DNA from 3 places in the Acetobacterium wieringae genome. Region 2 is predicted to be linked to each of the others. Evidence: riboswitches for the same ligand, from Rfam matches in the RefSeq annotation. Region 2 holds a riboswitch; each other region holds the start of a gene.
What was found. A riboswitch is a leader RNA that binds a small molecule or an ion and turns the genes downstream of it on or off. The one in region 2 is predicted to bind cobalamin.
Positions count from the first base shown of each region.

Region 1: another riboswitch for cobalamin. It lies ahead of CHL1_RS16530 (anaerobic ribonucleoside triphosphate reductase); the one in region 2 lies ahead of CHL1_RS13735 (hypothetical protein).
Region 3: another riboswitch for cobalamin. It lies ahead of CHL1_RS18615 (type 1 glutamine amidotransferase); the one in region 2 lies ahead of CHL1_RS13735 (hypothetical protein).

Region 1 is NZ_CP097897.1:3,362,019-3,367,289, reverse strand. Features, by position in the region: gene CHL1_RS16550 (MFS transporter) at 1-566, shown strand, start outside; gene CHL1_RS16545 (FMN-binding protein) at 660-1,046, opposite strand; gene CHL1_RS16540 (MarR family winged helix-turn-helix transcriptional regulator) at 1,062-1,526, opposite strand; gene CHL1_RS16535 (HAD hydrolase family protein) at 1,738-3,066, shown strand; cobalamin riboswitch at 3,131-3,279, shown strand; gene CHL1_RS16530 (anaerobic ribonucleoside triphosphate reductase) at 3,406-5,271, shown strand, end outside.
Region 2 is NZ_CP097897.1:2,796,429-2,801,699, forward strand. Features, by position in the region: gene CHL1_RS13725 (substrate-binding domain-containing protein) at 8-799, opposite strand; gene CHL1_RS13730 (TOBE domain-containing protein) at 993-1,202, shown strand; cobalamin riboswitch at 1,462-1,636, shown strand; gene CHL1_RS13735 (hypothetical protein) at 1,808-2,455, shown strand; gene CHL1_RS13740 (EutP/PduV family microcompartment system protein) at 2,468-2,929, shown strand; gene CHL1_RS13745 (energy-coupling factor ABC transporter substrate-binding protein) at 3,183-3,515, opposite strand; gene CHL1_RS13750 (energy-coupling factor ABC transporter permease) at 3,515-4,279, opposite strand; gene CHL1_RS13755 (energy-coupling factor ABC transporter ATP-binding protein) at 4,395-5,258, opposite strand.
Region 3 is NZ_CP097897.1:459,327-464,597, forward strand. Features, by position in the region: gene cbiD (cobalt-precorrin-5B (C(1))-methyltransferase CbiD) at 1-709, shown strand, start outside; gene cbiE (precorrin-6y C5,15-methyltransferase (decarboxylating) subunit CbiE) at 697-1,323, shown strand; gene CHL1_RS02195 (hypothetical protein) at 1,316-1,567, shown strand; gene CHL1_RS02200 (bifunctional cobalt-precorrin-7 (C(5))-methyltransferase/cobalt-precorrin-6B (C(15))-methyltransferase) at 1,512-1,895, shown strand; cobalamin riboswitch at 1,985-2,173, shown strand; partial or broken gene CHL1_RS18615 (type 1 glutamine amidotransferase) at 2,652-2,921, shown strand; gene CHL1_RS02210 (type 1 glutamine amidotransferase) at 2,981-3,364, shown strand; gene CHL1_RS02215 (creatininase family protein) at 3,629-4,390, shown strand; gene CHL1_RS02220 (MORN repeat-containing protein) at 4,444-5,271, shown strand, end outside.

The DNA of each region.
Region 1 (5,271 bases), 570 kb from region 2:
TATTATGGGTGATCTGGTTTGGGATCAATTTTGGTTACTATGGTTTTGTTTTGTGGACGCCGTCACTATTGGTGGCAAAAGGCTTCACCCTGACAAAAAGTTTTGAATTTACGCTGATCATGTGTCTGGCCCAGTTGCCGGGATATTTCAGTGCGGCGTATCTGATTGAGAAAGTTGGCCGAAAAAAAGTGCTGGCCATTTATTTTGCCGGAACGGCACTGGCGGCCTGGCTATTTGGCCATGCTGGCAGTGTGGAACAGATTCTGATCTATGGTTCAATGCTTTATTTTTTCAGTCTGGGTGCCTGGGGCTGTGTTTATGCCTATACGCCAGAAGTTTATCCGACCTTTTTCAGAGCGACCGGTTCTGGCTGGGCCGCATTTGGACGGATTGGCGCTTTTTCGGCTCCCTTTATTGTGCCGGTGATCTATAATTACTATGGCACCGAAATCGGCTATACCAATGTATTTATTACTCTGACGCTGGTGTTTGCAGCGGTGGCCATTGTGGTAGCGGTGTTTGGTAAGGAAACGATGGGGATCACCCTGGAAGAGATAAATCAGTAGGATACAGAAACGAAACAGCCTGTTGCCGATTAAAAGACAACAGGCTGTTTCGTTTCTTTAGAACGTTTATAAAATCAGACAACTTTAACGGCATCACTGGGATAAGGCATTTTCAATCGACTTGAGATAGGCTTTGCTGGACACCGTGGCACCGCTGATGGTGTCGACGGTGGTGTTCTGTTTTTCGATCACCGCATGGATAAGGGCGTCAGTCACCTCGGGCTTTTCCATGGTGACGGTTTTGACCACCGCAATGTTTGAAATCTGGTGATCAGCCACGCTGACGGCGACCTCATTGCTCCAGCGCCCGGCCTTATAAACACCGGTATAGGTGCCGTCTTCAATTCCCTTCAGATCGACGGGGTTAATCGCCAGATTTTCCCCAGCTTCCAGGCCGTTGGTGATGTAAAAAACGCCACCGGCGCCGACCAGTACCAATACTCCCAGAATACTGAGAATAATAATTATTGCTTTTTTCATCTGCTTTTCCTCCTGTTATTTTGATTCCTGGTCCATTTTTTCCAGGTTGGCCAGCAATTTTTCAATAACCGACCGGGTCATTGCCAGTTCTTCGTCAGATATACCATCAAATAATTTTTCGGTAAAGATTTCTGATTTCTGCTGACTTTCTGTGCCAAACGAATCAACCGCATCGGTTAGCTTAATCCGGGTGATCCGGGCGTCATGGGGATCTTTTTCCATCACAACAAAGCCTTTTTGTTCCAGTTTAAGCGCCACCTGTTTGACATTCTGATGGGAACTGCCCATGCTTTTTGCTACTTCCTTAAGGGTTGGGTCGTGATCAAAAATATTCTGCACCACAATGGTCAGCAGCCATTGCTTGGTTGTCAAGTTGTATTCTTTCAGTTCCCGTTCCAACAGGGTGTCCATCTGGTTGGCGACGACTTGGACACCGCCAAAGATGAATTTTTGATCGGGCATTGAATCCATATTGTCCAAAATATAACCTCCACTTATCAATTAAGGTAATACATTACCTTAATTGATAATACATTACCTTTTTTTATCTGTCAATACTTTTTAGAAAAATTAATCTGTTTCTGAAAAAAGTTAAGGGGTATCTGTATTTGAAAGGGTTTGCAGAAATTTAAGCGGCAGAAAATTTCAAATGTGTGTTATTATAGACAGGCATCAGAAAGAGGAGAAGGTTATGCCAAAAGTAGGAATGCGAATTTTTAAAACATTTATAGCGGTTTATCTCTGCTTCTTAATCTATTTATTAAGAGGCGAGCAAGGCTCCCCCTTCTATTCGGCGATTGCGGCGATTTTATGCATGCAGCCCTATGTTTCCAATAGCTTTAAGGTAGCCATGAATCGAACCCTGGGTACCTTTATCGGTGGGGCGATGGGGTTGGGATTGCTTATTTTTGAGCGGAGCTTCATCCCGGTGGATATGCCGATGCTGCAATATCTGGTGGTATCCTTGTGCGTTATCCCGCTCATTTATTTTACAGTCGCCATCAAAAAACCAACGGCATCTTATATTACCTGTGTGGTTTTTTTAAGCATTACAGTGACCCATGGGGCCGATGTGAATCCGCTGATCTTTACCATTGACCGGATCGTGGACACCCTTATCGGAATCTTTGTGTCATTGGGAGTCAATGCTTTTCACTTGCCCCGGCGCAGAAACAGAAAAACGCTCTTTGTCACCAATCTGGATGGTTCCTTGTTGAATTCCCAGGTTGAAATCAGCAGTTACTCCAGAATAAAACTAAACACCATGATCCGCCAGGGCGCTTTGATTACCATTGCCACGACCAGAAGTGCCGAAACCCTGCTGCCCCTGCTGGAAGGCGTAGAAATAAAGGTTCCCGTTATCATGATGAATGGGGCGGTTTGGTATGATCTGCAAAAACGAAGTTATTTAAGCTGCAAGAAAATGAATCCGGAAGTGGCCAAGCAACTGATTGATGTTTTTGAAAAACGGGAGCTGAATTGTTTTACCCACACCATCATCAATGATGTTCTCCATGTTTATTACACCAGGCTTATTAATCCGGTGGAGGAAAAAATCTATCATTCCAAAAAGCGACTCCCGGAACAGAGCTATGTGTGCGGCGAGGTGCCAAATGATCAAAGCGTTTTATCGATTATGGCAGTGGATCAGAAGGCGACGATCGTCCAGGTTAAAGCGGCCATCATGAAGCTGGAAATTGCGTCAGCGGTTAATGTTGAGTGCTATCCGGATGATCAACATCCGGGCTATTACTTTCTCGAAATAACCAGCCGGGAAGCCTCGGTGAAAAATGCCATCATGGATATGAAAGCCCGATATGCTACCGATAAAGTGATTGCGTTTGGCAATGACATCAGGAATGCAGCGATGCTGGAAGCCGCCGATTTTGCCTATGTGGTTGAAAATGCATCCATCGAACTAAAAGAAATGGGCTGGCCGCAGATAGGAGCGAATGACGATGATGCAGTGGTCAAGACCATCAGTCGCCATTTTTATGCCAAACCGGGGAGCTTTAAATAATGATAACCGTTTGCAGGTGACAAGGGGTTTGACACCACATCTTGTATATGATAAAATTAAAACAACCAAATATGAAGATAACGGTGCTGTGCCAACCGGTGCAGCATGGGGGAAGCCGGTGCAAATCCGGCACGGTCCCGCCGCTGTAAGGGGGAGATTTTTTTAAAAAGATCAAGCCTAAGTCAGATTACCCACCGTTATTTGTCACACCAGACTCTACGCGTGATAGAGGGTGTTTGAGCCAAGCAATCTTAGACCTCTTGACCCACGCCGTCGAGAGGTTTTTCAATGCCCGAAACAACAAAAAAGACTCGCAGGAAAGTAGGAAAACAAACCAGGATGATTACGAAGATCAAAAAAAGAGATGGACGAGAAGCCCCTTTTAATATTGAAAAAATTGCCAATGCCATTTTTAAGGCCGCCAGTGAAATCGGCGGCCAGAATTATCAGACCGCCATGGAGCTATCTGAAAAAGTGGCCATCTATATCGAACAGGAAATGAACACCAATACCCCGACGGTGGAAGAAATTCAGGATGCGGTGGAAAAAATTCTGATCGAAACCGGACATGCAAAAACCGCAAAGAAATATATTCTCTACCGGGCCGAGCGAACCCGAATCCGGGAAATGGATACCCGGTTGATGAAAATATATGAGGATCTGACCTTTAAAGAAGCCAAGGACAACGATGTTAAACGGGAAAATGCCAACATTGACGGCGACACCGCCATGGGCACGATGCTGAAGTATGGATCAGAGGGCGCTAAACAGTTTTATGAAATGTTTGTCCTCAATCCCGAGCATTCAACCGCTCATAAAGCCGGTGAAATCCACATTCACGATATGGATTTTTTAACCCTGACCACTACCTGCTGTCAGATTGATTTAGAACGCTTATTTAAAGATGGGTTTTCGACTGGTCACGGCCATCTCCGGGAACCCAACGATATTCAGAGTTATTCGGCGCTGGCCTGCATTGCCATTCAGTCCAACCAGAATGATCAGCATGGCGGACAGAGTATTCCCAACTTTGACTATGCCATGGTGCCGGGGGTGAAAAAAACTTTTATCCGGCTCTATCGGGAGAATTTGGCCAAGGCCCTGACCTTATTGACCGATACCAAAAATGCTTTAGCCAAGGTAAAGGCCATCAGTGAAGATATCGAAAAGAAACTGGGGTTAAAGCCCGAGCTAAATCAACCGAAGAATTATCTGGAAGCCGAAGCCCGGAGTTTGGCGTTATGGATAGCGGATGCCAACAGCATCAGCCGGGCTCAGAATTTTGCCATGGAAAATGCCGAACGGGAAATTGACCGCAGTGTTTATCAATCCATGGAGGCCTTTGTTCACAATCTCAACACCATGCATAGCCGGGCCGGAGCTCAGATCCCGTTTAGTTCCATCAACTACGGGATGGATACCTCAATTGAGGGGCGTCTGGTCATAAAAAATCTGCTTTTGGCAACGGAGGCCGGATTGGGAAATGGCGAAACCCCGATTTTCCCAATCCATATTTTCAAGGTTAAGGAAGGGGTCAATTATAATCCCTGGGACCCCAATTATGATTTGTTTAAATTAGCCTGTCGGGTCAGCGCCAAGCGCCTGTTTCCCAATTTTTCATTTTTGGATGCGCCCTATAACCTGAAATATTACAAAGCTGGTCAGCCGGAAACTGAAATTGCCTACATGGGCTGTCGTACCCGGGTGATCGGCAATGTCCACGATCCCAGTCGGGAAATTACCTATGGCCGCGGAAACTTAAGTTTTACCACCATCAATCTGCCCCGGATTGCCCTAAACAGCAAGGGCAACCAGGACGTGTTTTTTGCTGAGCTGGATCAGAAAATTGATCTGGTGATTGAGCAGTTGCTGGAACGGTTTGAAATTCAGGCCCATAAAAAAGTTAAAAACTTTCCTTTCCTAATGGGCCAGGGCGTTTGGATTGATTCTGCAGATCTGACCGACGAGATGGAAATCCGGGAAGTACTGAAACACGGCACCCTGAGTATGGGCTTTATCGGCCTGGCGGAATGCCTGACGGTTTTAACCGGCAAACACCATGGCGAAGCGGCCGACGTACAGGAACTGGGGCTTGCCATTATTGGCCACATGCGCAAGCGGATGGATGAAACCAGTCAGGTCTATGGCATGAACTTTACCCTGCTGGGCACCCCAGCCGAAGGTACCGCCGGACGCTTTGTCAAG
Region 2 (5,271 bases):
CAACAGTCTAGTTGAGTACTTCGTAACCGTTTTTTTCCCAAATCGTCTTGACCGGATCCGAATCCAGATAGGTCATAAACGCCGCCAGCGCTTCTGTATTGGCACTGCTGCTTAATTTAGCTGCCGGAACTGTTTTTACATACGCATTGAGGTCTGGGGTATTGACAATTTCAGCATTGGCTGGCACATTTTCTTTCCAGACAATAATTGCATTGCATTCGTCCACCGACAGGGCGTTGGCTATTTCCGGGGCTGTTGCAGCCCGGGCAACGACGTTCACATTGTTTAAAATGCCCAGGTCGGTTAAGGCTTTATTGGCGATCTTACCAATCGGTGTCGCTTCACCATCCCCCAATACGACTTCGACCCCGGCCCCGGTTAAGTCGTTTAAGCCAGTGATGCCAAGCGGATTGCCGCTTTTTACCGCTAACACCGGAATGTGTTTAACCAGATCGATGCTTTCGCTCACCTTATCCTGAACCGGTTTGAGCTCATCAGCCGAGCCAGCAATAAACAAATCACCTTCGCCAGTTGTCTGAATCTGATTCTGGCTTTGAGCGGCGTTGGCATAAACCACCTGGATATCACAACCGGTTTCTGCTTTAAACTGATCGGCAATCTCACCAAAGGGTTTGGTCATCCCGGCTCCGCAGTATACAAACAGTGTTTGACCATCAAGGCTTTTTGTCGTATCAGCCTTTTCTTCGGCCTGACTTGAATTGCTGCCACAACCCGACACCAAACCGAGTAGTGTTCCCATTACCAATAAAATCGCTAACCATTTTCCTCTACGTTTCACTCAACTTCTCCTTTTGATTCGCTTAGTATTGTTTTGTTTTGTTATGAATGTTATTATATTGTATACCCTTCTTTTATGTCAAGAAATCATTTCGGTTAAATTCACTTCGCTGTTTAACACTGTTTTGTCTAGCTTAAAATGGGTAAAATTAAAAAGGTAGTATTTAATACCTTGTGGGAAAGGGGGTGTCAAAATGAAATTAAGTGCAAGAAACCAGTTGAAAGGAAAAATTGTTGCAATTGAAGATGGTGCGGTGAGCGGGATCGTGAAAATTGATATTGGAAATGGCAACATTATTTCAGCAACAATTTCCATGGCGGCAATCAAAGATCTTGGATTAGTCGTCGGCGGTGATGCAACTGCGGTCATCAAAGCAACATCGGTTATGGTTATGGTTGACTAGACGAATCTCAATTCAAAACACAGAAGCGGATAGCAATTCCGTTTCTGTGTTTTAGCGTAGCTGATCCCAGGATATTAGGGATATTCGCAAACAAAACATTTCCTTTGTTATCGATCCGTTACCATTTTTTCAAAACTCTTTTAATTTCCGGTAAGGAATTCTCATGATTTGCAAATAAGCTTTAAATTCAGTTATTGTCTCTAATCCAAGGATCTTTACCTTCATCTTGAAAAAAACAATAATAGACTTGATTAACACCCATTTTTAGTTTATTATTGGCATAGAAAAGCATTTACAAAAGGAACGCGGTGAAAATCTGCGACAGTTTCTTTGCTACTGTAAGGAGAATATGGACGTATTCAGTCATTGGGAAAACCGAGAAGGCTGGGTGCAGAAAGTCCCTCCAAGTCAGGATATTTTTGTAAACGCATCATCTGTTTGAAGCTTCAAAGAAGGCTGCAAAATGTGAGCAGAAAACGAAATGACGTTCTCCTTTAATTGATGACGTCACCGAAATAGTCCCGCATTTGTAAACCTTTTTTTGAAAAGGTTTTTTTATTTTTGCAGAAATGAAAAAACTGAACACTCAAGAAAAGAGGAAAAAAATGAAAGACGTTGTTATCAAAAAGATTCCCATTGGAACAGATATTGAAAAATTACTGGGAAAGAAGCCCCTTGAGGCGGATTCCTCTGCCTATGAAGAGTACAGCTATGCTGCGAATATTTTAAGCCAACGGTTTAAACCCCGGGCCATTCTAAAAGAATGTCCGGTCAAAACAACCACCGGCAACACGATTCTGATCGGCGACCACGTATATAAAAGTAAGATCCTGAAACATCTCTTGTCGGACAACCAAAAGGTGTTTTTGTACCTGTTGACCATCGGCGACATGCCAACCAACCTCATTCAGACCGAAAAATATCTGGTAAATTCGCTTAAACTTCCCGTTATGACTTCCGCAATGCGATATCTGAAAAATACGATCCAGCTGGAGCAAAGCTTTGATAAAATCGGAATGGTCAATCCCGGACTACTCCCGGACTGGTCGATTGAGGCCAATCAGATTATCTTCAATACCTTTGGTAACACCACCAAAAGCATCGGTATGGAAATAACCAAATACAGCACCATGCGCCCGCTTTACAGTTCTTCCGGCATTCTTTTTGAAGATTTATTGGATTACTGCGAGTGTCAAACCTGCCCCATCGATGCCTGCATCGGCCGGGAAGCACGTTTTGTCCAATCAGCCTAACGGAGGATTTTTATGGCAAATAATAAAAACCGCATCGCTCTGATCGGTCGGATTGGCAGTGGCAAAACCACCTTATTCCAACGGCTGACCAATGAATTGATCACTTATGGCAAAACTCAGCAGGTCAGTTATTCTGACCATTTTATTGACACTCCCGGCGAATTTGTTGAACTACCCTGTTTTCGACCCCAGGCCATCAATGTGACCTGTGATGCCGGACTGATCGTCCTGATTAATTCCAGTACCGATCATCAAAACTCGGTTCCGCCCAATTTTGTCTGTACCTACAACATCCCGGTGATCGGGGTCATCACCAAGATCGACCACAGGCATAGCGATCTGAAACGCAGTCGTCGTTACCTGACTTATGCAGGTATCCATCCGGATAAGATTCATCCGGTCAGTGCCCTCACCGGTGAAGGGATCACTGAGCTTAAAGCGGTTATTCAGAAATATGTCACTTTTGAAATCTAAGTGAGAAAGCACACAATCACTTGAATGATAAAGCTACCCACTGATATTACCCCAGGCAGACAAAATCCCTATTTGACCAGCCAAATAGTATTTTCTGCCTGAACACAAACGATTCAAAGACACTGATTTCTTGATATCGTTTAAAAAAGCGCGTTAATTTCATTGTGAAAATAACGCGCTTTTTTATAGACGCACGCAAATAAAACCTAATTTAATTTTTCGTTTCTTAAAAGGATCTGCCGCTAAACTGAACCTATTTCGTTTTTTTCTTGCCGGTCTTGCCTTCTTCCTGCTTCTTGCGTTCAACAAAGCGACCCATCACAAAAGCAATAATACCGACACCGATACCGGTTTGGATGCAGAAAAACAAGCTTTCCACTTCGCCGGGGATTTCACCATTAATGGCCGTTTCAAAAATAGGGGTAAACCAGGGTTCATATTCGGTTCCGGTAATCTCTGAAACCACCCCACTACCGGCATCATCCGATCCGCCAAATTCCGCATCCTGCAGGATAAACAGGGGCACCAGAGCAATCAATACCACCAATACTAAAAGACCAATTACCGTTTTTCTTGTTGCTGTCATTATTTTACACCTCCGGTAAGATATCCCAAATCATTAAGTTCTGGTTGCGCATAGGTTTCCAGGCCGATAATGATGACCACGGTCAGAATCCCTTCAATAATCGCCAACGGCAGCTGAGTTGGTGCAAATACTGCCAGAAATTTTACCATTGAGGCCGCAACTCCGCCGCTTTCAGAGGGATAGGCCAAGGCCAACTGGAAAGCGGTGATACAGTAAGTAAACAAATCCCCAATTGCCGCTGCCAGAAAAACCCCGACATGGCGATTGATCTTTATTTTTTTACAAAGAATGAAAATACCATAGGTTACAAATGGTCCGGCAATCGCCATTGAAAAGGTATTGGCTCCCAGCGTCGTCAAACCGCCATGGGCCAGTAAAATGGCCTGAAATAACAGAACAATGATGCCCAGAATGCTAACTGCTGCCGGTCCAAAGAGAATTGCTCCCAGCCCGGTTCCGGTCATATGGGAACAGCTGCCGGTAACAGATGGAATTTTTAACGATGACAACACAAATACATAGGCACCGGCCATGGCCAGCAGGGTGATGGTTTTAGGATTTTCCTTGAGGGTTTTCTTAATTGACAGATAACCGGCAATTAAAAAGGGAATGCAGATTCCCCCCCAGGCGATACTGAAACCAACGGGCAGATACCCTTCCATAATGTGCATGGCACTGGCCACCGGGGTAAATCCGAAAACCAGGGCAATGGCTGCTACCACGGCAACAAATCTTTTTTCTCTAATGTTTAAACGTGTGTTCATAGTTCCTCCTCTTGTTTTACTATATATTAAGGGTTTGCAAAAACCGTTGAGCGCTCATATTAATTTTTGCAAAACCTGCTTAATCTTTAATAATTGTATCCCTTATCGTTACTCGCTAAATCATCGGTACTGATGATTCAGGATAATACAAATTGTTTTCCAGCAAAATCTTCAGTTCCTTGGGGGTGGTGGGATAAGCATCAGTGTTCTTTACCATTTTTTTCTCCACCAGCATTTCATAGACATCCAACATCGTCGGCCGCTTCAGATTGGCCTGTTTAAGAATTTCCCGGTTTTTAAAAATCTCCAGCGGTGTCCCATCGGCGATGATTTTCCCCCGATCAAAAACAATCGCCCGCTCGGCCCAACGGTAGGCAAAATCGACATCATGAGTGGAGATCAGCATCGTCTTGCCTTCTTGCCCCAGCTTGACCAGCACATCTTCCAGCATTTGAGCATTGAGGGGATCCAGGGCTGCGGTCGGTTCATCAAAGATAATCACTTCGGATTTCATGGCAATAATATCGGCAATGGTGACCCGCTTTTTTTCGCCGCCACTCAAATAGTGGGGTGGACGATCCTTAAAATCGAGAATATTCATGTAAGTCAGGGCCTCATCGACCCGATGGATTACTTCTTCCCGGGGCAGTTTTAAATTCATCGGACCAAAGCCAACCTCAGCCATCACTGTGGAGGCAATGATCTGGTTATCGGCATCCTGAAAAACAATGCCAATGTTTTTTCGGAGTTCTTTTAAATTCTTTTTATTAATGACGGTACCCTGATAGCTGATTTCGCCATGATCGGCCTTCAGCACCCCATTGGCATTAAGAAAAAACGTCGATTTTCCGGAGCCGTTGGAGCCAATCACGGCAATCTTTTCGCCTTTGTAAATATCGACACTGACCCCTTTCAGGGCCGGGTTACCGGTTCCATAACTGTAATGAAGATTATTGACTTTAAGTATTGGCTCTCTCATCGATTGACCTTTC
Region 3 (5,271 bases), 1.4 Mb from region 2:
GCATCGGCCCGATTTACCCAAAGGCTGGCAGGTGGAGCTGTCGATTCCCCAGGGAGTTGAGCTGGCCAAGCGCACCTTTAATCCCAAGCTGGGGATTGAAGGCGGACTGTCAATTATCGGCACCACCGGCATTGTGGAACCGATGAGTGAAGAGGCCTGGAAAGCTTCATTGAAATTGGAACTCTCGGTGCTTCATGCCAAGGGCTTTAATGAAATCATCTTTGTGCCCGGCAATTATGGCAAAGACTTCTCGGAGGAACTGGGGCTTAATGAAGATGTGCTGGTTAAGACCAGCAATTTTATCGGCTTTATGCTGGATGAGGCCGAGCGGATGGGTTTTGATAAAATTCTTTTAATTGGGCATCTGGGTAAGCTTGTCAAGGTAGCGGGCGGAATATTTAATACCCATAGCAGCGTGGCTGATGGCCGGATGGAGATTCTGACCGCCCATGCCGGTATCCTGGGTGCATCCCGGGATACCATGGCAAAAATCATGGCCGCCAAAACTACCGACGAAGCCACCGATATAATCCTGGCCGAAAATCTGCCGGACTATTTTAATCAGCTGGCCGAAGTGGTAAAGAAGAAAGTCACTGATCGGGTTTATGGCACTATTGATATCGAAGTGGTGCTGTTTTCCAAGATCCATGGCTTTTTAGGACAAAGCAAAGACGCAGAAGAGTTGAGGAAACGATTATGTACCCATTAAAAATTATTGGATTGGGACCGGGGCATCCGGATTATATCTTACCGATCGCCTTAAAAGAAATTGCCGCAGCGGAAGTGATTCTCTGTGGCACCCGCCACGCCGAAAGTTTTGATGCCAGTGGCAAGGAGATGCTTTTTATCGGCAAGGGAACCCCTCTCAGTGAGCTGATGGAAAAGGTTGCTAAGGGCTATCAGACCCGCAAAACCGCCCTGGTAGTTTCCGGGGACTGCGGTTTTTATAGTCTGCTGACCTATGCAAAAAAATTGGTGCCGGAAAAGGACATTGTCTGTATTCCTGGGATCAGCTCACTGCAGTATTTTTTTGCCAAACTGGCTATTAGCTGGGAGGATGCGAGGCTTTTGAGCTTGCACGGTCGGGATCAGGATTTGGCGGCGGCGCTGGCAGAAAACAAAAAGCTGGGTATTCTTACCGACAAAAATAATAATACGGCCTTTATTGCCGGAATCCTGCAGACAGCCGGTTGCGAGAACAGTATTCTTTATGTCGGTGAAGAGCTGTCCTATCCCAATGAAAAGATCACCCGACTAACGGTGGCAGAAGCCCTGACTTATCAGGAGGAAGGACTGGCAGTCGTGGTGGTGATCAATGAGTAAGATAGCAGGATACAAGGACGAGGCCTATATTCGCGGCAAGGCCCCAATGACCAAACGGGAAATCCGTATTTTAACCATTTCGCTACTGGGAATTGAATCGGGTGACGTGGTGGTGGATATCGGCGCCGGTACCGGCGGTCTGACCATGGGAAGCGGCCTATGCTGCAGAAAATGGCAAGGTCTATGCCGTGGAAGCCAAAGAGAAAGCACTGGAGCTGGTGCAAAAAAACAAAGACCATTTTAATGCCGATAACGTGGTGATTATTCCCGGCAAGGCGCCTGAGGCGCTGGCTGAAATCAAAGAGCCGGTAGACCGAGTCATCATCGGCGGTTCCGGTGGGAATATGGAAAGCCTTTTTCAGTGGTGCAAAGCCAATACCCGCCCCGGCGGCCGGGTCATTGCCAACTTTGTGACCCTGGAGAACGCCGCCCAGGCCACCACGTTGATGAATCAGTATTTTGACAATGTCGAACTGATTCAGGTCGGTATCAGCCGGGGCGAAGGCATCGGTGGTTTAACGATGTTAAAGGCCGCCAATCCAATTTTTATTATTACGGGTGATGTGAAGTAAACAACCGTTTCGGTATATGTGAAACTGGTCGGTAAGCTTGCGACAGTTTCAAAATTGCTGAAAAACTGCTATTGACAAGCAGCAGTTTTTCGTGTAGAATGAATTCAATTAAATAGTGAACTTGTCCTATATTCAAGGGAAAAAGGTGTAAATCCTTTGCTGTAATCGCAGCTGTAAAACATGATGACCGTCTCATAACCACTGTTAAGAAATTAGCGGGAAGGGAGATGGAAAGTTGATTGTTGAGCCAGAAGACCTGTTTGTAGTGATTTCTTAACAACCTCCGATTTAGAGGACTTTAAGAGCATTATATTTAGATTTGTAAGTATGATTCTTTTATCCTTCTCCGTTGGAGAAGGATTTTTTTTCGTCTTGCCGTCGGTGACGATCGCAAGCGAACCGGGAAGTGTGTGATTTCCGGCAGTTGGTTACTTTCTCCTAGCCAATTTTAGAATCTCTTCGAATAAAGGGACATCTCCAAGTCAGTATTTAATACCCTTCCTCGGGGATGGTGTGTGACATCCCCGAATTTACCTTGCTTTCATTAATTTACATTTTTGATAGAAAACATTATTCCTCTGCTTAGATTTTTCTGGCCAAAAATTTGAGCACCAATAAAAGAAGTGCATTTTCTTATGGATGCGCTTTTTTTATTGGAATAAATTTCTTTTAATAAAAAATATTTTTGAAAAAGCGCCGAAAATGGTATACTTGCTATAAAAAATACTGATAACTATTCAGATAGGAAGGTCACAGATGAGAATTCACTATTTACAGCACGTCGCCTTTGAAAATCCCGGCAGTATTCTAAAATGGGCCCAAGCCAACAATTATCCCGTCACTGCGACACAATTGTATAACGATGAAGCGCTGCCGGAGGTGAGTGATTTTGATTGGCTGGTGGTGATGGGGGGGCCGATGAACATTTATGAAGAAGCGCAATACCCCTGGCTGAAGGCCGAAAAAGCATTCATTAAAGCCGCTATTGAAGCCAACAAGGTAGTCCTAGGACTGTGTCTCGGCAGTCAGTTGATTGCGGATATCATCGGCGGGAAGGTCGTGAAAAATAAGCAAAAAGAAATCGGTTGGTTTCCGATCACGTTTTTGAAGAAGCCAAAGCATCGCCACTGTTTGCCTTTTTCCCGGACAATCCAGTCGTGTTTCACTGGCATGGGGACACCTTTGTCGAGTTGCCGCCGGAGGCCACCGTCATTGCAGCCAGTGCCGCCTGTCAAAACCAGGCCTTCGTCTACCAGAAACGGGTTTTTGGCTTTCAGTTTCATCTGGAAAATACCCAGGCAATTATTAAAGATCTGATTAAAAATTGCGGCGATGAAATGATCCCCAGTGATTTTGTACAGCGGCCGGAGGAAGTCATGGCCCACCCGGAATACATCCTTCAGGACAATCTCTGGATGGCAGCTTTTTTAGACCAGCTGAAACTACTGGTTGAAGCTGACCGGATTTAATAAAAATCTTTATTCACAACAACTGACTGGTGAAAAAGTGGGTAAATATAAATCAGAATCTATTTAAGCAATTCTAAAATTCAAAAGAGTTGATCAAAAATTGCTTTGCGTTTAGTTTCCACAAACAATTTTGTAACGTGTAGGCGAACAGGCGATAGCCTGTACGACGTACAGTGTAAAAATTGTTTCGTGCGAAACTGAATGCGAAGCTCACGGCACTTGTGCAAAAGTCTAAGAAACAATTTGATTGAAAGGAATTTTATAATGAAAAAGGTAATGCTTAACGAAATGACCGCCCTGGAAGTTCAGGAGCTGTTAAAAAATGCCGATCAGGTCACCGCCATTGTGACCTTTGGATCCTGCGAGAGCCATGGCTGGCATTGCTGCCTGGGGCCGGACTTTTTTGTGCCCTCCGAGGTGGCCAAACGCGTGGCGCAGAAGCTTAACAATGTGGTAGTGCTACCCTGCGTTCCCTTTGGGACTTCGATTCATTATAACTCTTACCCGATGTCAATCACCTTGCGCTATGAAACCGAGATTGCCATTGCCGAGGATATCTTTGAGAGTCTGATTAACAATGGCATCAAACACATTTATATTCTAAATGGTCATGACGGTAATATTCCGGCGCTCGAAATAGCCGCCCATAAGGTCAAGGATCGCCATCGCGAGGCAAAATTTCTTTATCTGCCGGATTGGTGGACCAAGGTTGGCCCGATTATGGGTGACCGCTTTGAAGTCTGGAACGGACTGGGCCATGGCGGTGAAGGCGAAACCTCGATTATGATGGCGCTACGCCCGGAACTGGTCAAGCTGGAAGATGCGGTATCCCAGGTACCGGAAAATGTCATTAAGATCAATGAAAAGGTTGACATTATCTGGGATATCAAGGAACTCACGGCCACTGGGGCCACTGGCGACCCCACAAAAGCCAGCATAAAAAAAGGCGAGCAAATGCTTGAGATCTTTGTCGATTTGGTGGCCAGCGCCATTGAAGAAATGAATAGCCGGGGTTGGGAGTATTAGTTTTTTGGTGGTAAAAGGATAGTTCTGATAAAATGAAAAGAGGTGGTTAAGTAATGAAAAAATTAATGGTGCTACTGACAATGCTTGGTTTAGTCGTGTTCCTGTCGGGCTGTTCGCTGATCCCGGGAATTTTTGGCAACAAGTCAGAGTCGGTAAAAAATCAGGAAATCACTCTGGCCTTGTCGTTTGGTGAGAAAACCGGCACTTATACGGGTCAATTGGTCAAAGGTTTACCCCAGGGGAATGGTGTCTTTACTGTTTCCGACGAGGATGAAGTGGCCTGGACCTATGAGGGCGAATGGGAACAAGGTCATTTTCAGGGGAGCGGGCAAACTGTCTGGGAAGATGGGTTTATGCAGGAAGGCTACTACCAGAATGATTTGTTAAATGGGCCGGGACAAGAATATCTTAATAAGAATCTCATATATGATGGCAATTACACTGATAATCGTTATGACGGACAGGGTACGCTTTACAACTATTATGGCGAGGTGATTTACGAAGGTGATTTTGACATGGGCTACTATAACGAGACGCTGGTTCAGCGAAAGGTGCGCCTGGATCCGTTTAAAGCGCAAACCGCAGAAATATCCTACGCCGAAATCGTTGATAACGCCAAAAACGAAACTGGAAAAAAAGTCAAGATGACAGGGCGGGTTTTTCAGGTTTATGAAAATTATGAAAATCAGCAATACTTCTGTGATTTTATCATGGATGTCAATGATGATCCTAATCAGATGGTTCAGGTTTATTATCGCTTGAATTCGGGTGAAGCACCGCTGGTTGAAGGTCAAATGGTAACGGTCTGGGGTACCGTTGAATACCTCTATACCTACACCACCGATGGCGGCGAGGAAAACACCATTCCTAATGTGGAAGCC